3 regions of the Mesorhizobium sp. RSR565B genome follow, and region 1 is predicted to be linked to each of the others. Evidence: predicted binding sites of a transcription regulator. Region 1 holds the regulator's gene; each other region holds the start of a gene.
The links. Region 1 encodes PhoB, which activates phosphate uptake and scavenging genes when phosphate is short. Its sites were predicted from a motif close to TGTCATNNANCTGTCAT; they were not measured.

Region 1 (7,042 bases):
TTCCTCATGGCCATGAACATCACCGCGATCGTGCTCCGGCGCCGGTTCGAGCGGCGCTGGTAGAAAAAAGGCAATTTGGTATGAACATCATGACCGAACAGTCCCTTGAAAATGCAGTGGGCGACAAAATGAACGCCAAGTCGAACGAAGTCATCAAGATGCGCGGCGACAAGGTCGGCGTCTTCTACGGCGAGAAGCAGGCGTTGTTCGACGTCAATCTCGACGTCCGCCAGAACCAGGTGACGGCGCTGATCGGCCCGTCCGGCTGCGGCAAGTCGACCTTCCTGCGCTGCCTCAACCGCATGAACGACACCATCGATTCGGCGCGGGTGACCGGCAAGATCACGCTCGATGAAGACGACATCTACGACAAGAACATCGATGTCGTCGAACTGCGCGCCCGCGTCGGCATGGTGTTCCAGAAACCCAACCCGTTCCCGAAGTCGATCTACGAGAACGTCGCCTACGGCCCGCGCATCCATGGGCTGGCCAAGCGCAAGTCCGACATGGACCAGATCGTCGAGCAGAGCCTCAAGAAGGCAGCGATCTGGAACGAGGTCAAGGACCGCCTGCAGGAGCCCGGCACCGGCCTGTCCGGCGGCCAGCAGCAGCGCCTGTGCATCGCGCGCGCCATCGCCGTGTCGCCGGAGGTGATCCTGATGGACGAGCCCTGCTCGGCGCTCGATCCGATCGCCACCGCCCGTGTCGAGGAGCTGATCGACGAACTGCGCCAGAACTACACGATCGTCATCGTCACCCACTCGATGCAGCAGGCGGCGCGCGTGTCGCAGCGCACGGCGATGTTCCATCTCGGCTATCTCGTCGAGGAGGGCGCCACCGACAAGATGTTCACCAACCCCGACGACAAGCGCACCCAGGACTACATTACCGGCCGCTTCGGCTGAGCCGTCCGGCGGGTGAATTTTCAGGCACGAGGACCAAGATCATGGGTGAACATACCGTCGCCTCCTTCGATGAAGAGCTCGGGCAGATCAGCAAGCTGATCCGCGACATGGGCGATCTGGCAGGCTCGATGGTCAGCGGCTCGACCAGGGCGCTGCTCAATTCGGACAATGCGCTGGCACAGCGTGTCGTTTCCGACGACGCCATCATGGATGCGCGCCAGCGCGAACTGGACGACCGCGCCATCACGCTGATCGCCAAGCGCCAGCCGATGGCCAACGATCTGCGCGCCGTGGTCGGCTCGATCCGCATGGCCGGCGACCTCGAGCGCATCGGCGATCTCGCCAAGAACATCGCCAAACGCGTCGGCACCGTGGGCTTGAGCGTCACGCCGCGCGACCTCTCGCACTCCATCGATGCCATGGCGCAGCTGGTGCTGATCCAGGTGCAAGGCGTCGTCGAGGAATATGCCGCCACCGATGCGGCAGCTCTTGCAAAACTCAGGAATGACGACGAGCGCATCGACGTCAAATACACGTCCGTGTTTCGTGAGCTCTTGACCTACATGATGGAAGACCCTCGCAACATCACCGCCTGCACGCATCTCTTGTTCTGCGCCAAGAATCTTGAGCGCATCGGCGATCATGTCACCAACATCGCCGAAAATGCGTATTATGTGCTGACCGGCCAGCAATTGCCCGCCAATCGTCCGAAGCAGGACGAGACGGCGATGGCCACGCCGGCCTGATGAGGGTGAACTGCCTATGATCGCGCCACGCATCATGGTCGTGGAGGACGAGGAGCCGCTAGGCGTGCTCCTCCGCTACAACCTCGAATCCGAAGGCTATCACGTCGAGGTGGTGACACGCGGCGACGAGGCCGAGATCCGCCTGCAGGAAAACGTGCCCGATCTCCTGGTGCTCGACTGGATGGTGCCCGCTGTTTCCGGCATCGAGCTCTGCCGGCGGCTTAGAGTGCGGCCCGAAACCGAGCGGCTGCCGATCATCATGCTGACCGCGCGCGGTGAGGAAAGCGATCGCGTGCGCGGCCTGTCCACCGGTGCCGACGACTATCTGGTCAAGCCATTCTCGACGCCGGAGTTCATGGCGCGCGTGAAGGCGCTGCTGCGCCGGGCCAAGCCGGAAGTGCTGTCCAGCGTGCTCAAGGTCGGCGACATCGTGCTCGACCGCGAGTCGCACCGTGTCTACCGCAAGAAGAGCGAGATCAGGCTCGGACCGACCGAGTTCCGGCTGCTCGAATTCATGATGCGCCATCCCGGCCGCGTGTTCTCGCGCAGCCAGCTGCTCGACAATGTCTGGGGCGAGACGATCTACATCGACGAGCGAACCGTCGACGTCCATGTCGGGCGCTTACGCAAAGCGGTCAACAACGGCCGCATGCCGGATGTCATCCGTACCATTCGCGGCGCCGGCTACGCGATCAGGGAAGACTAGGATGCTGCGCGTCGCGCCGTTGCCGGCCATTCAGGCGACATGCTTGCCGGATTTGGCCTGAATGCCCGGCGCGAAAATCTCCTGATCGACGAAGCCGAGCGCGCGCATGGCACAGCCTTCGCGGATCAGCGGCAGCTCGTTGGGCTCGGTGTCGAAGGAGATCGATTTCGAGTGCTGGCCGCCGGCGGTCTGGGCGATCGCTTCGCGCAATGCCGGCTCGATCAGGTCGAAGGCGGCGGCGCTGACGCCAACCATGGCGACAGGCGCCGGGTCGATCAGCGCAAACAGGCTGCCGAGGCCGAAGCCGAGCGCCTCACCGGCCTTGCGATAGGCTTCGCGCTCCGGGCCATCGGTTTCGCGGGCGCGCGCGGCGAGTGCGCGCATATCAGCGTCGCCGATATCGACCGGCTCGGCATCTTCGCTCATCATTTTGGCGCTGCGCCAGATGGCGTAGTTTCCGGCATAGGCCTCGACGCAGCCGCGCCGCCCGCAGCGGCAGAGCGCGCCGCCCGGACGGTGGATCATGTGGCCGAACTCGCCGCCGGAGGAATGGGTGCCGGTGAACAGTTCGCCTTTCAGCACCAGCCCCATGCCGATGCCGTGCGACAAGAGGATCGCGATGAAATTGTCGCGGTAGCGCTCGGGCTGGCGCCATTGCAGGGCCACCGCCATCATATTGCAGTCGTTCTCCATGGTGGCAGGAATGCCGAATTCCGCTTCCAACATGTCGGCGAAGGCAATGTCGGTCAGTGGCGTGATTGGCGACCACAGCATGGCCCGCGCCTGCGAATCGGTGATGCCCTGGATGCCCATGGCAATGCGGGCGATGCTCTGGACATCGAGGTCCGGGTCCGCGAGACGCCGCCCGACGATTGCTACGCATTCGCCGATCAGCTCGTCGCGCGGCATGGTCAGCGTGTCGAGCCGGCGCTGTTCTTCCGCGACCACCTGGCCGGCATAGTCGATGACGGTGACGGAGAGGAAGTTCAGCGACAGCACCACGGTCATGACCGCCGCCGCTTCCGGGTTGAGGCCAAGGCCGACCTGCGGCCGGCCGCGTTTCAGCGAGCCGGTCTCGCCAGGCTTGCCTTCAATCAGGATGCCTTCTTGAATTAGATCAGACGAGATTGCCGATATCGTCGAATGGCTGAGGCCGGTGGTCGCCGCAATCTCGGTCCGCGACGGCTGGCCGGCCCGGCGCACGGCCGAAATCACCATCGCACGGTTGCGACGGCGCAGATCGTCGTGGCGGATCCCAACCGACATTTGTTTTCCTCCCGGCCTCCTCGCGCCTCATGATAGTGAAGGCGTTCGACGGCACCAGCCAAATATTGGCAGACGCCGGCAGCCCTGTCATTGTTTATTGCGGAGCTCGAAAAAATTCGGCAACGCCATCAGAATCCATCATAATCGATGTTGACAGTGCCTTATCATTGAACCAGTATTTTTTCGAGGCTCGAAAAAATGGAGCCTCTTTGTGCAGGCCTTCGGGCCGGTTTTGTCGCGCCGTGGGCGGCGCAGGGAGGGTTATAATGAACAGATTTGCAGCCGCCATGCTGGCGGGTGTCGCCATGTCGCTGGCGCTGATGTCGGTCGCGCAGGCGAAGGACAAGGTCATCGGCGTGTCGTGGTCGAACTTCCAGGAAGAGCGCTGGAAGACCGACGAGGCGGCGATGAAAACGGCGATCGAAGCCGCCGGCGACAAGTACATTTCGGCCGACGCGCAGTCCAATCCCGGCAAGCAGCTGACCGACGTCGAAAGCCTGATCTCGCAGGGCGCCAACTCGCTGATCATCCTGGCGCAGGACGCCTCGGCCATCGGCCCGGCGGTGCAGAAGGCGCTGGACGAAGGCATTCCGGTCGTCGGCTATGATCGCCTGATCGAGAACAAGGACGTCTTCTACCTGACCTTCGACAACAAGGAAGTCGGCCGCATGCAGGCCCGCGAAGTGTTCAAGGCGAAGCCCGAAGGCAACTATGTCTTCATCAAGGGCTCGGGCTCGGATCCGAATGCCGATTTCCTGTTCTCGGGCTCGATGGAAGTGCTCAAGGAAGCCATCGACTCGGGCAAGATCAAGAATGTCGGCGAGGCCTATACCGATGGCTGGCTGCCGGCCAACGCCCAGAAGAACATGGAACAGTTCCTGACCGCCAATGACAACAAGGTCGATGCCGTGGTTGCGGCCAATGACGGCACCGCCGGCGGCGTTGTCGCCGCGCTGACGGCGCAGGGCCTTGCCGGAACGGTTCCGGTCTCGGGCCAGGACGGCGACCATGCCGCCCTGAACCGCATCGCGCTCGGCACGCAGACGGTGTCGGTGTGGAAAGACGCGCGCGAACTCGGCAAGAACGCCGCCGAGATCGCCTCGCAGCTTGCCGATGGCAAGAAGACGGGCGACATTGCCGGCGCCAAGGACTTCACCACGCCTGGCGGCAACACCGTCAAGTCGCTGTTCCTGACCCCCGTCGCGATCACCAAGGACAACCTCAACGTCGTCATCGACGCCGGCTGGATCAAGAAGGACGAAGTCTGCACAGGCGTCGCCGCCGGCAGCGTCGCGGCTTGCAACTGATCTCGACGACTTGAAGAAATGAGGCGCCGCGGCTGTCAAGCCGCGGCGTTTTCTCTACGAGAATTGTGTGTTTCCGCCATCGGCGGCAAACTTCTAGGCTGTGGTCCGGCATCCGCGCCAGACGGCAAGCCGCTGGAGGACATCATGACCGACACGACCTCAAATCCGCAGGCCGATACGGCACGAGCGTCTGAACTCGGCGCGGTCGCCCGGTTCCTGAAAGCGACCGAGCTCGACACGCGCATGCTCGGCATGGTCGGCGCGCTGCTGGTCATCTGGGTCGGCATACATATCCTGTCGGGTGGGCTTTTCCTGACGCCGCGCAATCTTTGGAACCTGTCGGTGCAGACGTCCTCGGTCGCGATCATGGCGACCGGCATGGTACTGGTCATCGTCATGCGCAACATCGACCTTTCGGTGGGCTCCGTCGAAGGCGTGATCGGCATGATCATGGGCGTGGCACAGGCCGAATTCCTGATTCGCGTCATCGGCTTCCAGCTTGGAAACCCCTGGCTCTGGGTCGTCGCGCTTGCCGCCGGCGTGGTGCTTGGTCTGCTGATCGGCGCGTTCCAGGGCTTCATCATCGCCTATATGCAGGTTCCGGCCTTCATCGTGACGCTTGGTGGCCTGCTGGTCTGGCGTGGCATGGCATGGCTCATCACCAGCGGGCGCACGGTCGCGCCACTCGACGCCACCTTCCAGCTGATGGGCGGCGGACCACGCGGCTCGATTGGCGCCGCTGCCAGCTGGATCGTCGGCATCGTCGCCTGCGCGGCGGTCGCCTTCGCGCTGCTCAACGGTCGCTCACAGCGCAAGCGCTTCAGCTTTCCACTGCGCCCCGTCTGGGCCGAGACCTTGCTTGGCGTGGTCACTTGCGCGGCCATCCTCGGCGCCGTGTGGATCGCCAATTCCTATCCATGGCCGATCGGCATCGTGCGCCAGTACGCACAGCAGAACGGCATCACCGTTCCCGAAGGCGGGCTGTTCATCGCGCATGGCATCGCCATACCGGTGCTAATGGCGGTGATTGTCGGCATCATCATGACGTTCATCACCAAGCGCACGCGTTTCGGCCGCTATGTCTTCGCCATCGGGGGCAATCCGGAGGCAGCGGAACTCGCCGGCATCAACACGCGCTGGGTGACCATGAAGGTGTTCATGATCATGGGTGTGCTGGCTGCAATCAGCGCGGCGATCTCGTCGGCCCGTCTCAATGCGTCAACCAATGCGCTGGGCACACTGGACGAGCTTTTGGTGATCGCGGCCGCTGTCATCGGCGGCACGTCGCTCGCGGGCGGCGCCGGAACGGTGATGGGCGCCATGCTCGGCGCGCTACTGATGCAGTCGCTGCAATCCGGCATGGTGCTGCTCGGCATCGACTCGCCGCTGCAGAGCATTGTCGTTGGCGCTGTCCTGGTCATCGCCGTCTGGCTCGACACCGTCTACCGCAAGCGCGTCTAGGGAGGAACGATTATGGAAAAAACTGCTCCCACCGGTACGCCACTGATCGACGTGCGCAACATCTCGATCGCGTTCGGTGGCATTCGCGCCGTCGACGATGCGTCCATCGATCTTTTCCCGGGCGAAGTGGTGGCGCTGCTTGGCCACAACGGCGCCGGTAAGTCGACGCTGATCAAGATCCTGTCGGGCGCCTACAAGCGCGATGCCGGCCAGATCTTGGTCAACGGCCAGGAGGCCTCGATCTCCAATCCGCGCGACGCCAAGAAATACGGCATCGAAACGATCTACCAGACGCTTGCGCTGGCCGACAATGTCGACGCTGCCGCCAACCTCTTCCTCGGCCGCGAACTGATGACCGCGTGGGGGACACTCGACGATGTCGCCATGGAGGCCGAGGCGCGCAAGGTGATGGGCCGGCTCAATCCGCGCTTCCAGCGCTTCAAGGAGCCCGTGATCAAGCTATCGGGCGGCCAGCGCCAGTCGGTGGCGATCGCACGCGCCATCCTGTTCAACGCCCGCATCCTGATCATGGACGAACCGACGGCCGCGCTTGGGCCGCAGGAGACGGCGCAGGTCGGCGAACTGGTAAAGCAGCTCAAGGCCGACGGCATCGGCATTTTCCTGATCAGCCACGACATTCACGACGTGTTC
Region 2 (7,042 bases), 1.7 Mb from region 1:
AGCGGCCGACCCAGACGGCGTTGATCGAACCGTTGAGCGACTGCAGCACATTGGAACCGAGCACCGGAAGCGCGAACAACAGCAGCGTGCGAGGGATTGGGCCGCTGGTGAGATCGCCGGTGCGCCGGCGCGGTGGTATTTTTTCGTCCATGGGCTGTTCGGCGAAGGTTCATCTCAAAGTCCGCCCGGCAATGATCGCCGATTTAACGGACAAGGTCGATGCGGCATCGGAACATCACGCTTAACGCGGCTGAGGCGATCAGGTTCTCAAAGCTTGCGTAATGGGCTATGGGTCATCGCCGCGAGGGGCCGCAAACCGGGGGGATCATGTCCGACAATCCATTATTTTCTGAGCGCCTGAATAGGCGCGCGTTTCTGGGAGCATCCACTTTGGGTGCCGCTGCCATGGCACTTTCGGCCTGCACAACCACTGATGTGGCAGCAGTACCGCCGACGCCGGCGCCGGCACCCGCACCCGAGCCCGCTTTCGGCGATGCCGCCACCATGTATTCGGCGCGCGTCGATGAGGGCTTTTCATTGCCGGCAATCCCCGTCGCCAAGCTCGATCCGAAATTCGTGCGCCAGATCGTGGACGATCCGACCGGCGAAAAACCCGGCACGATCGTCGTCGATACATCCGAGCATTTTCTCTATCTGGTGCGCGACGGCGGCAAGGCAATGCGCTATGGCGTCAGCCTCGGCAAGGCCGGGTTTGGCTGGACCGGCAGCGCCGTGATCCAGGCGCGCAAGAAATGGCCGGTGTGGACGCCGCCGCCGGAAATGATCCAGCGCCGGCCGGAACTGGCGAAATACAAGGACGGCATGCCGCCCGGACCGCAGAGCCCGCTCGGCGCGCGCGCGCTCTATCTGTTCCGCGACGGCAAGGACACGATGTACCGGCTGCACGGCACGCCGGAATGGGATTCCATCGGCAAGAACGCGTCGTCGGGCTGCGTGCGCTTCATGAACCAGGACATCATCGACCTCTACAGCCGGGTCAACGGCGTAGCCCAGGTCTATGTGCGCCCGAACCTGTCGGCCGCGGGCAAGATCATGGCTGTGTCGAGCCGGACCGCCGAGCCGATCGATTCCGGCGTGCCAAGGGATGCGGAGATTTTGAAATAGGTGCCTTCACGGCATCGCTGATCGCCGACAAACGGTTAGAGGCGGACGCGCCGGGCGCGTCCGCCTTTCCGTATACGGCTACTTGTTGGCGAGGCCCGGAAGCGTGACCTGATAGACCAGGAGCATGGTGTCGACATCGGCGCCGTCGTCGGCCTTGTAGGGCGCGCCGACCTGAAAACCGTCTTGGGTGAGAAAGTCGTTATCGTTGCCGACGAACAGGAAATAGTCGTCGGGCAGCGCCGGATCGAGCAGGCTGACCACCGACATCGCTTCCCACTTCTCCGACAGGTTGTTCTTGTCGTTCGGCTTGCCGTTATGCAGGCCGAAACGGCCGAGTTCCTTGTTGTCGTTGATGTCGATGAAGGGCGTCAGCCTGGCCGGGATCATCGATGGGTCGAGCACGCCCTTGGGCGCCAGCGGCTTGTCGGCGGCATCGAAGGCGCCGCCGGCAATGTCGGTGGCGCCAGAGACGTCGACGACGAAAATCTGGCGCAGCAGCGAAGTATCGCCCTTCACCCCCTGGCCGTTTCCGCTGTCGCGCGCCAGCATCAGGAAGGTCTTGTCGGACAGCGCCACGATTTCGCTCTGCGCGGCGACCTTGGTCTTGTCCTTGGCGTCCTTGAACACCGGCAGCGGCACGGCATATTCATGCACCAGCTTGAGATGGGCCGGGTCGGAGGCGTCGTAGACCAGCGCGCGGGTGTTCTGGCGCGTCGCGGGCGAATCGCCGCCATCCTGGCGGGGCGCCGACTGCAGCACAGTGATCAGCGACTTGCCGTCCGGCGTCAGCGCCATGCCTTCGAGGCCTTGATTGTTCTGGCGGCCGGTTTCGGGATCCTTCGGATCGGGTTCGGCTGCACCGGGGCCCGGATTGTCGGAGGCGAAGTTCGGCGCGCCCTTGCGCATCGGCACCAAAGCGGCGGGCGGCTGCGTTGCCGACAAAAGATGGCCGTCGGCCGAGAAGCGGTAGATGTTGGGGCCGTATTCGTCAGAGATGAACATGGTGCCGTCGGGCAGCCGCGCGATCGCCTCATTGTCGAGCGCCAGCTTGCCATTGGCCTCGGGCAGGATCGGCAGGTCGCCATTGGCCGCGCGCACGCCGTTGAGCGGATCGAGGCCGGTGGCGTCAGCGCCCTTGTCGTCGGTGAGGAGCAGGGAATCGGCAAGCGTCGCCTTGACGCCTGTCTGTTCCTGGCCGGAGGTGGGCGTGGCGCCTAGTGCTACCGGCGTGAACTCGATGCGAATAGTGTTGAGGCGCGGCCGGTAATCGGTGGTGCCGACGACATTGTAGCCGCGGTCGGGCAGCAACCAGAGCGAGCCCTTGTAGCCGTCCGCGCCACGGGTCCAGCTTGCGGCGTCGATGGACATGCCGGAGCCGGAGCCGAAGGTCTCGCCGAACTTGTCCTTCTGATCGGCCGGGATGCGGCCGACGCCGACCAGGCCCTTGTTGACGAAGCCACCAACGGTGGCGGTGCTGTCGGCAAGGGCAGGGGTCAGGGCGGTAAACAGCGCCAGCGCGGCGCCGAGCGACACGGTTCGGTGCGAGATTTTCATGGAGATCCTCTTTGTGACAAGCCTTGAGCGGCGCAAAGGGGCCACCGCATCGCATCGACGATGTCGCCCTCTCGCAAAGCGGTCTAGGACGCGAAGATGATAGTTGCGTGACAGAGCGGGCCTCTTCCTTCTCCCTTGTGGGAGAAGGGAGAGACGCACTTTCAATCGCTGTCGCGGGCGATCAGCTCCAGCGGCCAGACTTCGCGGATGATGCGCGGACCTTCCGGGCCGGCAAAGGCGGGAAGCGAGGCCAGCAGCATTTCGGCCAGCCGCCGGCCCATCGGCTCCAGCGACGGACGGAAGGCGGTCAGCGCCGGCGAGAAATAACGGCAGAGCGGCGTGTCGACGATGACGATCACCGCGATGTCGTGGCCGGGCCTGATGCCCATCTCGGCCAGTGCCTTGCAGCCGCCGAGCGCCATTGCGTCATTGTTGAAGATGATGGCTGTGGGCCGGTCCTTGGACAGCATCACGCGCGGCGTCACCTGGTAGCCTCCGGCCTCGTTGATGAAGCCGTCGGCGATCAGGCCGGGGTCGACTTCGATGCCATGCCGCTCCAGCGCCTTGCGGTAGCCGTCGAGGAACAGGTAGCCGAAGTTGAGATCAAGCGAAGGGCGGATGGCGGCAATGCGGCGGTGGCCGCGCGCGACCAGCCGGTCGACGGCTTCATCACCCGCCCTCTCGAAATCTATATCGAGCGAAGGATAGGTGTCGTCGCCGGATTGACTTCGGCCAAGCGTGGCGAAGGGAAAGCCGGCCTTGCTGAGATAGTCGATCCGATCGTCTTCCCGCCGTGTATTGGCCAACACGACCGCGTCGGCCCGGCGCGTCTCAACCACGCGGCGCAGCCTCTCCTGCTGATATTGGCCGGGCTCGCCCATGACGACCATCAGATCCAGGTCATCCTCGGCCAGCCGGCCCTGCAGACCGATCAGGAACGGGATGAAGAACGGTTCGCCATATTGCTGGTCGCCCGGATGCGGCTGCAGCATGAAGGCGATCGAATGGGTGGTGCCTTGCCGCAGGCTGCGGCCGGACTGGTTGGGCGAATAGTTCAATTGCTTGGCGGCGGCGAGCACGCGCTGGCGGGTGTCGGCATTGACGTCGGCGCGGCCGTTCAACGCCCGCGACACGGTGCCGATCGAAATGTTCAGGTGACGCGCTAGGTCATGGATACTGGACGCCAAGGACAGTTCTCCCCCTGTCTTGGCTAGCACCGGCTGCCGCCCAGGCCAAGGCTTCGGGATGATTTTCGCTGACAGCCGATTGACATTGTACGCCATCGGGTGTGTTCTCGTAAACGTTTACGGAGAAACGTTTACGGTGATGCCGGAAATGCCGTGACATTCGGTCTGGAGGGACCGGACGGGAGGAATGCCGGATGATGAATGCCGTCCTCGTCGGCTGTGGTGCGATGAGCAAGGCCTGGCTCGATGCCGCGAGGCAGATCGACGGGCTGGCCATTGTCGGCCTTGTCGATCTCGACGCCGAACGGGCGAAGGCGAGGGCGCACGAATACGGGCTCGACGGCGCGGTAATCGGCACCAGCCTCGACGCGGTGCTCGACCAGACCAGGCCCGACGCGGTGTTCGATGTCGTGGTTCCAGCCGCCCGGCGTGATGTCGCCTTTGCCGCCTTTGCCCATAATTGCCATCTGCTGACGGAAAAGCCGCTGGCCGATACTCCGGAAAATGCCCGCGCCATCGTCGATGCGGCACGTAACGCGGGGCGTATCCATGCGGTCGTGCAGAACCGCCGCTACGTCGCCAATGTCCGGCGCATCAGGCGCTTTCTCGACTCCGGCGCCATCGGCAAGCCAACCAGCATCCATGCCGATTTCTTCGTCGCGCCGCATTTCGGCGGCTTCCGCGAGGAGATGGCGCATGTGCTTTTGCTCGACATGGCGATCCATACTTTCGACGCCGCCCGCTACATGGTCGGCGGCGATCCCGCCGGCGTCTATTGCCAGGAATGGGAGCCGGCGAATTCCTGGTACCGGCAGGGATCGTCGGCCAGCGCTATCTTCGATCTCGGCGGCGGCAAGGTGTTCACCTATGCAGGCTCTTGGTGCGCGGCGGGCTTCCGCACCAGCTGGGAGAGCACGTGGCGCATCGTCGCCGAGCACGGCAGCCTGGTCTGGGACGGCGAGGACGGACTGAAGGCCGAGGTTGTGTTGTCGGTCCGCGACGGCCTGTTCGACCTGACCCAGCCCATCACAGTACCGCCGCTCGATTCCGCCGACCGCGTCGGCGGTCATCTCGGCATCATCAAGGATTTCATCCACGCCATCGAGACCGGCAGCGAGCCGGAAACCCGTGGCAGCGACAACATCAAAAGCCTGGCCATGGTTTTTGGCGCCATCGAAAGCGCCGAGACCGGACGGCGCGTCGCAATCACACAGGAAGCATCATGATGCCAAACCCGCTTCTCGACATCCGGATCGGCACCATGGTGCGGGCCAATCTCGAAGACCCGGCCGCCTACATCAAAGAGATTCTGCCGCTCGGCTTCGAGAGCATCCAGCCCTTCTTCTGGCAGACGCTGGGCGGCAAGGATTTGCCGCGGCTCGCCGGCGAGATCCGCGAGGCGATCGGCGATGCCGATGTCGTCGTGTCGTCGATCGGTGTGTTCGGCAATCCGCTGGAGGATGGCGAGGTCGATCGCGGCGTGCTCGCGGCCTGGGAAACGGTGATCGACAATGCGCATCTGTTCGGCGCCTCGACGGTCAGCGGCTTCACCGGCCGCCTGCGCGGCAAGAAGCTGACCGACAGCCTGCCGCGCTTCCGTGAGGTCTGGGGGCCGCTGGCCAAACGCGCCGCCGACAAGGGCGTGCGCATTGCCTTCGAAAATTGCGCCATGGACGGCAACTGGGCCGCCGGCGACTGGAACATCGCCCACAATCCGGACGCCTGGGAGCTGATGTTCAACGAATTGCCCGACGACAATCTCGGCCTCGAATGGGAGCCCTGCCACCAGCTTGTCTACCTCATCGACCCGATGCCGCAGATCCGCAAATGGGCGCCGCGCATTTTCCATGTCCACGGCAAGGACGCGACGGTGCGCTGGGATGTGATCCGAGAGCACGGCGTGTTCGGCAAGCTGCCCTTCGTGCAGATGCGCACGCCCGGGTTTGGCGACAGCGACTGGACGCGGGTGATCAGCGAATTGCGGCTGGCCGGTTACAAGGGCGCCATCGACATCGAGGGCTGGCACGACCCGGTCTATCGCGGCGACCTCGAAATCACAGGCCAGGTGCGCGGGCTGGAATACCTCAAGCAATGCCGGGGAGGAGCGACCTACCTGCCGAACCCGGCGTGACCGAGGGCCGGTGGGAGGAGCCGGCCTGACAGATTCCCAAGCACTGCCGACAAGCACTGCCGACAGGCGAACGACGAAACCCCTCGGCTCACCGAGGACAAAAGGGAGGAACGTGCATGAGCATCGCAATGAGAACGACACTTCTGCGCTCGACCGTCGTGGCCGCCGCCACGGCGCTGTGCGCTGCCATCTCCACTCTGCCGGCGCAGGCGCTCGACGCCCAGTGGTGCAAGGATGTCCACATCCGCTTTTTCGTCGGCGGCGCCGAGGGCGACGCTTTCGGCACCATCGTCTACAATGGCGCCAAGCAGGCGGCGTCCGATCTCGGACCCAAGGTCGACTACATCTTCTCGCAGTGGGACGTCGAGAAGATGGTTCAGCAATTGCGCGAGGCCGTCGCCGTGAAGCCCAACGGCATTGCCATGATGGGCCATCCCGGCGACGCCGCGATCATGCCGCTGGCCGAACAGGCGCACAAGGACGGCATCAAGATGATGTACCAGAACGTGCCGGTGCCGACGGTGGTGGCTGCGTTCGGCGGCGGCTATGTCGGCGCCCAGCAGGAGCAGCAGGGCCGCGCGCTCGGCGTCGAAGCGTTCAAGCTCGGCAATCTCAAGTCCGGCGACAAGGCGATCATGATCGGCCCGTTCGAGAACGAGGCCCGCGGCGCGCGCGAGCGCGGCACGGTGGCAGCACTCAAGGAAGCCGGCGTCGAGGTCATCCAGCTGTCGTCGCCGCCGAGCGGCGAATGGGCGTCCGACCCCAATCTGGCGATACCGGTGATCACCGCGGCCCTGCTCAACAATCCCGACGTCAAGGCGGTCGGCTATCCCGGCGGCCAGATGCTGGGCAACGTCGCCACCTACATGCAGGCGGCGGGGCGCAAGCCGGGCGACATCTTCAATTTCGGCTTCGACACCAGCCCGCAGATCGTCGAGGCGTTCAAGGGCGGCTGGGTGCAACTGACGGCCGATCAGCAGCCGTTTCTGCAAGGCTATCTGCCGATCCTCAGCCTTTGCCAGCAGGTGGTGCTGGGCCTGGCGCC
Region 3 (7,042 bases), 3.2 Mb from region 1:
CTGAATAAGGTCCGGCAACATCTTTTGGAGCTCACCACATGACACAAGCCGGTTACAAGCAATTCTGCCCGCTCTCCATGGCCGCCGAGCTGCTCTGCACACGCTGGACCATGGTGCTGCTGCGCGAACTGGTGGCGGGATCGACCCGCTTCAACGATTTGCGCCGCGGCGTGCCGAAAATGTCGCCAACCCTTCTGTCGCAACGGCTCAAGGACCTCGAGGCCGGCGGCATCGTCGAGCGGACCGAGATCGCGACCGAGAAGGGCGTGTTCGAATACCGGCTGACCGAGGCGGGCCGGGATTTGCGCCCGGTTGTCGAGGCGATGGGGTTTTGGGGCCAGAAATGGGTCGAGGCCAGGCTGTCGCTCAAAAACCTCGATCCGTCGCTGCTGATGTGGGACATGCGGCGCAATCTGAACCCCAGTCCGCTGCCGGACGGGCGCACCGTGATACAATTCCTGTACCATGACCTGCCGGCGTCAAAACGATCGTGGTGGCTGATCGTCGAAAAGCAGGGCGAGGTCGATCTTTGCTGGTACGATCCGGGCTTCGACGTGGATCTCTACGTCTCGACCGATCTATGCACCATGACCTCGATCTGGATGGGGCTGACGACAGTTCACAAGGAACGCGACAAGATCAGCCTGACCGGCGATCTCGACGTCGCCGGCAAGATGCAGATCTGGCTTGGGCTCAGCCCGTTTGCGGTGATGCCGAAGCGCGTGGCGGCTTGAGGTCCCTGCGCATTCCACAGATCGCTTGCCTCTAAAAATACTAGTTGCAAAATGCAATCAGTTTGAATACTGATTGCAAATCACAACTGGTCACCAAAGGGAGTCTTCCATGTCCAAACTGCGCGTCAATGCCTTCACCTTGTCGCTCGACGGTTTCGGCGCCGGTCCTGACCAGGACCTGCAAAATCCGCTCGGCGTTGGTGGCGAAGATCTGCACAAATGGATGACCGGCACTCGCACCTTCCACGAGATGGTCGGCAAGGATGGCGGCAGCACCGATGTGGACGACCGGTTCACCGTCCGCAGCTTCGACAATGTCGGCGCCTGGATCCTCGGCCGCAACATGTTCGGCCCGATCCGCGGCGAATGGCCGGATGAGAACTGGAAGGGCTGGTGGGGCAACAACCCGCCCTATCACGTACCGACCTTCGTGCTGACCCATCACAAGCGCGACCCCATTGTGATGGAAGGCGGCACCATTTTCCGCTTCGTTACCGGCGGCATCCACGCCGCGCTCGAACAAGCAAAGGCTGCGGCCGGCGGCAAGGATGTCCGCGTCGGCGGCGGCGTTTCCACTATCCGGCAATATCTCAAGGAGAAGCTCATCGACGAGTTGCATCTGGCTGTGTCGCCAGTGTTGCTCGGGAGGGGCGAGAGCCTGTTTGCCGGGCTGGATATGCTGAAGCTGGGTTACCAGTGCACCGAGCAGGTGGCGACAGCGCTCGCCACGCATGTGACGATCAAGCGGGTGTAGTGGCGAAGTGATAGGCGCAGGCTTCTTTCTCCCCGTTCTACGGGGAGAAATGCCCGGCAGGCAATGAGGGGCAGCGCTGCTTTTGGAGGTTAGCAGCGTCCGACGACTGTGAATTCGCCGATGCCGGCGCTGCCCCTCATCCGCCCTTCGGGCACCTTCTCCCCGTGAAACGGGGAGAAGGAAAAGTGCTCAATACTTCTCCGGCACGTAAAGCTCGCGCGGCAGGACCTGGCGCTCGTACTCCGGGTTGAACACCCGCTCGGGCAGCGTGATTTCTTCGTGCGGCACGTCCTCATAGGGCAGCTGTTTGAGGAGATGGTCGATGCAGTTCAGCCGCGCCCGCTTCTTGTCGTTGCCTTCGACGATGTACCACGGTGCCTCTGGGATGTTGGTGCGGGCAAACGTCTCTTCCTTGGCCTTGGTGTACTGCTCCCAGCGCACGCGCGACTGCAGGTCCATCGGCGACAGCTTCCACTGCTTCATCGGATCGTGGATGCGCATCATGAAGCGCATCTGCTGTTCCTCGTCGGTGATCGAGAACCAGTATTTGACCAGCGTGACGCCGGAGCGGACCAGCATGCGCTCGAACTCCGGCACGTCGCGGAAGAACTCTTCGACCTGATCGGGTTCGGCAAAGCCCATCACCCGCTCGACGCCGGAGCGGTTGTACCAGGAGCGGTCGAACAGCACGATCTCGCCGCCGGCCGGCAGATGCGGCACGTAGCGCTGGAAATACCATTGTGACTTTTCGCGCTCGGTCGGCGCCGGCAGCGCCACGACGCGGCAGATGCGCGGGTTGAGGCGCTGGGTGATGCGCTTGATGACGCCGCCCTTGCCGGCGGAATCACGGCCCTCGAAAACCACCACTAGCTTCTTCTTGTGGTAGGCAACCCAGGACTGCAGCTTGATCAGTTCCGACTGCAAGCCGATCAGGTCGCGGAAATACTGCATGCGATCGATCGACGGCGGATGCGCGTTCTTGTAGATCTTGGCGATCTCCAACGACAGCGCCGGCTCCGAGATTTCCAGCTCATAGTCCTCGTCGAGCGTGTCGGCGAGTTCGGCTTCCAGCCAATCCCTGGCCGCAGAATTCTGCTTTAGCTCATTCATTTCCACTGCTCCGCTTGCCGGCTGACATGAAACCCTGAGCCGACTTGATATAGGCCGGCAATGACGGTTTTATTGCAAGCCGCCGGCCAGCCGGTCTTCACTGCAAAGCAGCGAGGCATTGCCGATCCAGCGCCCTGGCATGGCGACAAGCCGCTCAAATTGTCCTACAAATAGCGGACCCGTTCGGGCTTCCCCGCCCTTTCCTGCTAAAACCGCCTCCCCACCAAAACTACGAGGATCAGACATGGAATACCGCACGCTTGGCCGTTCCGGCTTGAAAGTTTCGGCGCTGACCTTGGGAACCATGACCTTCGGCGGCAGCGGGCCGTTCGCTGCCGTCGGCAATTCCGATCTCGCGGAGGCCTCGCGCATCATCGACACTTGCATCGATGCCGGCATCAATCTCATCGACACCGCCAATGTCTATTCCAACGGTCTGTCGGAAGAGATCATCGGCGAGGCGCTCGGCGGCAAGCGCAAGAACGACGTGCTGATCGCCTCCAAAGCGCGCATGCGGATCGGCAAGGGCCCCAATGACGAAGGCCTGTCGCGCCATCATCTGATCCGCGAATGCGAGAAGAGCCTGAAGCGCCTCAGGACCGATGTCATCGACATCTATTTCCTGCACGAATGGGACGGCGCGACGCCGCTCGAGGAAACCATCGCCGCGCTCGACACGCTGGTTGCCAAGGGCAAGATCCGCTATGTCGGCTGCTCCAACTATTCCGGCTGGCAGGTCATGAAGGCGCTCGGCATCAGCGACAGCCAGCACCAGCCGCGCTTCGTCACCCAGCAGATCCACTACACGCTGGAAGCACGCGAGGCCGAGTATGAGCTCTTGCCGATCTCGGTCGACCAGGGCCTTGGCGTTTTGGTGTGGAGCCCGCTCGCCGGCGGCCTGCTGTCGGGAAAATACCGCCGCGACAGTCCGACGGCGCGCCAGATCGGCGGCTGGTCGGAACCCCCGATCCGCGACGAGGATCGGCTGTGGCGGATTGTCGACGTGCTGGTCGATATCGGTGCGGCACGCGGCGTTTCGGCGGCCCAGGTGGCGCTGGCCTGGCTGCTCGGCCGGCCGGCCGTCAGCTCGCTGGTGATCGGGGCGCGCAACGAAGCCCAGTTGAAAGACAATCTCGCCGCGGCGAGCCTGACGCTGTCCTTTGATGAACGCCAGCGTCTCGATGCCGTCAGCCGGCCTCCGGTGCTCTATCCCTACTGGCACCAGCAGTTTACGGCGAAGGACCGCTTCGGCCCGGCCGATCTGGTTATGGACCGCAGCGTCATCTGACTTAAGGGCGCCGGAAGCCGCTAGCCCGCGATAAACCGCCAGACCTGCGGATCGGGCTCGATCTGGCCGCTGAGCACGAAATATTTGTAGAGCACGAGCAGGCAGATCGCCTGCTCGGCCCGCTCGTCGGCGAATTTGCGGCAATAGGCGTTGGCCGCCGCAACGATGCGCTGGGCCTCGGCCGGATGTTTCTCGAGATGGTGCACGCGCTCGGCCAGATCGCTGAAGTCGGGCGCCAGCGGCACATAATGGACATCGGGCTCGAGCTGCCCTTCCGCGAACCAGGTCTCATAGGTCGGCGGCGGCATCAGGCAGAGCGAGTTCGAGCTCATGATCCATTTCAGATTGGTCGCGACATCATTGCCTTCGAGCGAGATGATGTAGCGGTAGCGGCGCTGCTGATCGATGCTGAGATAGGGCTTGCGGTATTCCGCAGGTGCTGTCGCCCTCGGCGTGCCGACATCGCAGAACGGCAGATTGCGGGCTGCATCCAGCAACAAGGTGCGGATCGGATTGTTGAGTTCGCCGCGCCAAACGACGAGCGGATGCTTGTCGGCGAAGGCGACATCGTCGGCCGGCATGTAGAAATGACGGAACTTGTTCAGCTTGAACAGGACGCCGTTGCCGTTGTCGCCCGCTATCGGCCGGTCCTTGACGATCGACGGCATCTTCGGCACTTCGATGACGTCGCCGAATTCCAGGTCGATGCGCAGATCTGGGTCGAAATAACGGGTGAACTCCTTCAGATCGTAATAGTACATGCTGCGGTCCGACGGCAGCCGGCTGACCGGCACGGCCTCGGGGCTGGGGCTAAAAGGCTCCCGCAGCGTGTTGTAGTAATTGAGCCGCTGGCGGACCGATGCGTCGGAAAGCCTGGCCTGATCGAGCAGCCGGCCGAGCCGGCGCCGGAAAAGAACCGGCGGCGCGATGTCGCGCATGGCGTTGCGCGCATAGTAGATCAGCTTCTGTGCGTTTCTTTGAAGCGTGGCCATCGGTCGTTTTGATTCGAAATCGGTCGGCGGCGGCTCCAGCAACTGTCCCGCAGCCTTTTCTAAACCATTGTGTTCGCCATCACGCAAGTCCAGAACCGCTGGCATCTGCCCTCGCGGCGCTGTTGTGTTTGCCGGCCAATGCTTCTAGGCAGGATCAGGCACAGCGAAAGGAAACGATATGGCTCGACCACCGAATTACGGTCAGGAACGCAAAGAGCGCGACCGGCAGAAGGCCGCCAAGAAGGCGGAGAAGCTCGCCGCCAAGGTCGCGGCCAAGGAGCGCGCCGAGCCTGAGAACGAGGCAAGTTCGAAAACCGACACCGAGACAGAAAAATAGGCAAGACAGGATCACCGGCCCACGAAACGGGCCGGATCCTGGCAAAATGCCGGTCTGATCAGGCCGATGTGATCAGGCCGGGGCCTTGTCGCTGACGAAGACGTTGACCTCGCGCGCGGCGGCGATGAAGGCGCGTCTTGCTATCATCGCCGGCTTGTCGCCGGCCAGCGCGTCATGGCAGGCCTGCAGCGCTTCGCGGTGCTTGGGGCTGCGCTTGCCGGGCCAGCTGTTGAGCAGGTAATCGGAAGCCTCGCGCACCGTACGCAAGAGCTGAGTGCTTCCCTCCGTGCCCGACTTAACGGTCACGGGTGTTTCAAATCGGTTGTTTTCCATGGCCGCCTCTTACGCCATCGGCGTCCGCGAAGCGAGGCCGAAAGCGGATGGCGTCGGCGTTCTTTCGTTTTCGTGACCGGTATCAAGCGGCGACGACAGCAAAACCCCTGGCGCGCAGGCCGCGCCGGTCATTGTGCAACGACGTCACCAGGCGGGCGCGGCTGCCGGCTATATGGGCGGAAAGTCGCGCCGCCGCCGCATCGGCATCGCCGGCCCGCACCGCTGCCAGAATGGCGTGATGCTCGCTCCAGGCGCGGCCAAGGGCCGCCTCGTCGCGCACCTCCAGCCAGCGCGCCCGCGACAGCCGCGTCATGGCATCGCGCACGGCCCGAAACAGGAACTCGTTGCCGGAGAGCCGCGCCAGTTCGATATGGAAATCCATGCCGACGCGGTGCCATTCCTCGCGCGGCGTGGCAGTGTCGCAGGAGTCCAGCATCGCCTTGACGACATCGGCTGCGCTCCTGTCGGCCAGCGCCGAAGTCAGCCTGACCGCCGCGACCTCGACGGCTTCGCGGTACACCGCGATCTGTTCCAGTTCGGCAAGGTTGATCGGCGACACGGTCCAACCGCGCCCGTCGCGGCAGATCAGCCCTTCCGTCTCCAGCCGCAGCAGGGCTGCCCTGACCGGCGTGCGCGAGGCGCCGAAGCGGCTCTCGATCCAGCGCTCCGTCAGCCGCTCGCCAGGACCGACCTCGAGGCCAAGGATCATCTCGCGAAGCGCTTTTTCGACGATGTGCATCTGCGACATAGTTGCTTCCATTGCTGGCGATCGGCCTTGCCCGTTGGTCTTGCCGATCACATTGAGAGCGCCTGATTGACAGCAGCCGGGCTTTGCGTCCATGAGGGTACCAAGTTGGTATCCCAAATTGGTATCCGCAGCAAGCGGACAGGACAGGACATGCCGCAGGACAGTGCAGCGCGGGCCGCCGAAGTGCCTTCCACCTACAACATTCATTGGCGGCGCAACCTGTTCGTGTGCTTTGCCGGATCGTTCAGCACGCTTGTGGCGATGACGTTGCTGCTGCCGTTCCTGCCGCTCTATGTCGAACAGCTGGGCGCCGTGGGCCACGCGGCGATCGTGCAATGGTCCGGCATCGCTTTCGGCGCCACCTTCCTTGCCGCCGCCCTTGTCGCGCCACTGTGGGGACGGCTGGGTGACCGTTATGGCCGCAAGGTGATGCTGGTGCGCGCCAGTTTCGGCATGGCGATCTGCATGTCGCTGACCGGCATGGTGCAGACCGTCTGGCAATTGGTGCTTTTGCGCCTGTTGATCGGCTTTGCCGGCGGTTATTCCTCAGGCTCGACGATCCTTGTCGCCATGCAGACGCCGAAGGAGCGCTCCGGCTGGGCGCTTGGCGTGCTGTCGGCCGGCATCACCGCAGGCTCCCTGGTCGGCCCGTTGCTTGGCGGCGCGCTGCCGCCATTGATCGGTATTCGCGCCACCTTCCTCATCGCGGGCGGCGTCATTTTCCTGGCGGCGCTGGCGACGACGTT

Region 2: the regulator PhoB is predicted to act here: its motif matches at 2,776-2,792, upstream of ACYG9R_RS22015 (esterase-like activity of phytase family protein).
Region 3: the regulator PhoB is predicted to act here: its motif matches at 2,659-2,675, upstream of ppk2 (polyphosphate kinase 2).

What each region holds. Positions count from the first base shown of each region.
Region 1 is NZ_JBTTIE010000001.1:2,900,956-2,907,997, forward strand. Features, by position in the region: gene pstA (phosphate ABC transporter permease PstA) at 1-63, shown strand, start outside; gene pstB (phosphate ABC transporter ATP-binding protein PstB) at 81-905, shown strand; gene phoU (phosphate signaling complex protein PhoU) at 947-1,651, shown strand; gene phoB (phosphate regulon transcriptional regulator PhoB) at 1,668-2,357, shown strand; gene ACYG9R_RS14155 (ROK family protein) at 2,388-3,623, opposite strand; gene xylF (D-xylose ABC transporter substrate-binding protein) at 3,890-4,930, shown strand; gene ACYG9R_RS14165 (sugar ABC transporter permease) at 5,075-6,391, shown strand; gene ACYG9R_RS14170 (ATP-binding cassette domain-containing protein) at 6,404-7,042, shown strand, end outside.
Region 2 is NZ_JBTTIE010000001.1:4,592,422-4,599,463, forward strand. Features, by position in the region: gene ACYG9R_RS22005 (MATE family efflux transporter) at 1-151, opposite strand, end outside; gene ACYG9R_RS22010 (L,D-transpeptidase) at 328-1,125, shown strand; gene ACYG9R_RS22015 (esterase-like activity of phytase family protein) at 1,204-2,679, opposite strand; gene ACYG9R_RS22020 (LacI family DNA-binding transcriptional regulator) at 2,841-3,866, opposite strand; gene ACYG9R_RS22025 (Gfo/Idh/MocA family protein) at 4,061-5,092, shown strand; gene ACYG9R_RS22030 (sugar phosphate isomerase/epimerase family protein) at 5,092-5,997, shown strand; gene ACYG9R_RS22035 (substrate-binding domain-containing protein) at 6,114-7,042, shown strand, end outside.
Region 3 is NZ_JBTTIE010000001.1:6,096,181-6,103,222, forward strand. Features, by position in the region: gene ACYG9R_RS29470 (winged helix-turn-helix transcriptional regulator) at 39-734, shown strand; gene ACYG9R_RS29475 (dihydrofolate reductase family protein) at 844-1,488, shown strand; gene ppk2 (polyphosphate kinase 2) at 1,678-2,598, opposite strand; gene ACYG9R_RS29485 (aldo/keto reductase) at 2,843-3,886, shown strand; gene ACYG9R_RS29490 (glycosyl transferase family 90) at 3,907-4,878, opposite strand; gene ACYG9R_RS29495 (hypothetical protein) at 5,057-5,215, shown strand; gene ACYG9R_RS29500 (DUF982 domain-containing protein) at 5,288-5,521, opposite strand; gene ACYG9R_RS29505 (GntR family transcriptional regulator) at 5,631-6,296, opposite strand; gene ACYG9R_RS29510 (multidrug efflux MFS transporter) at 6,447-7,042, shown strand, end outside.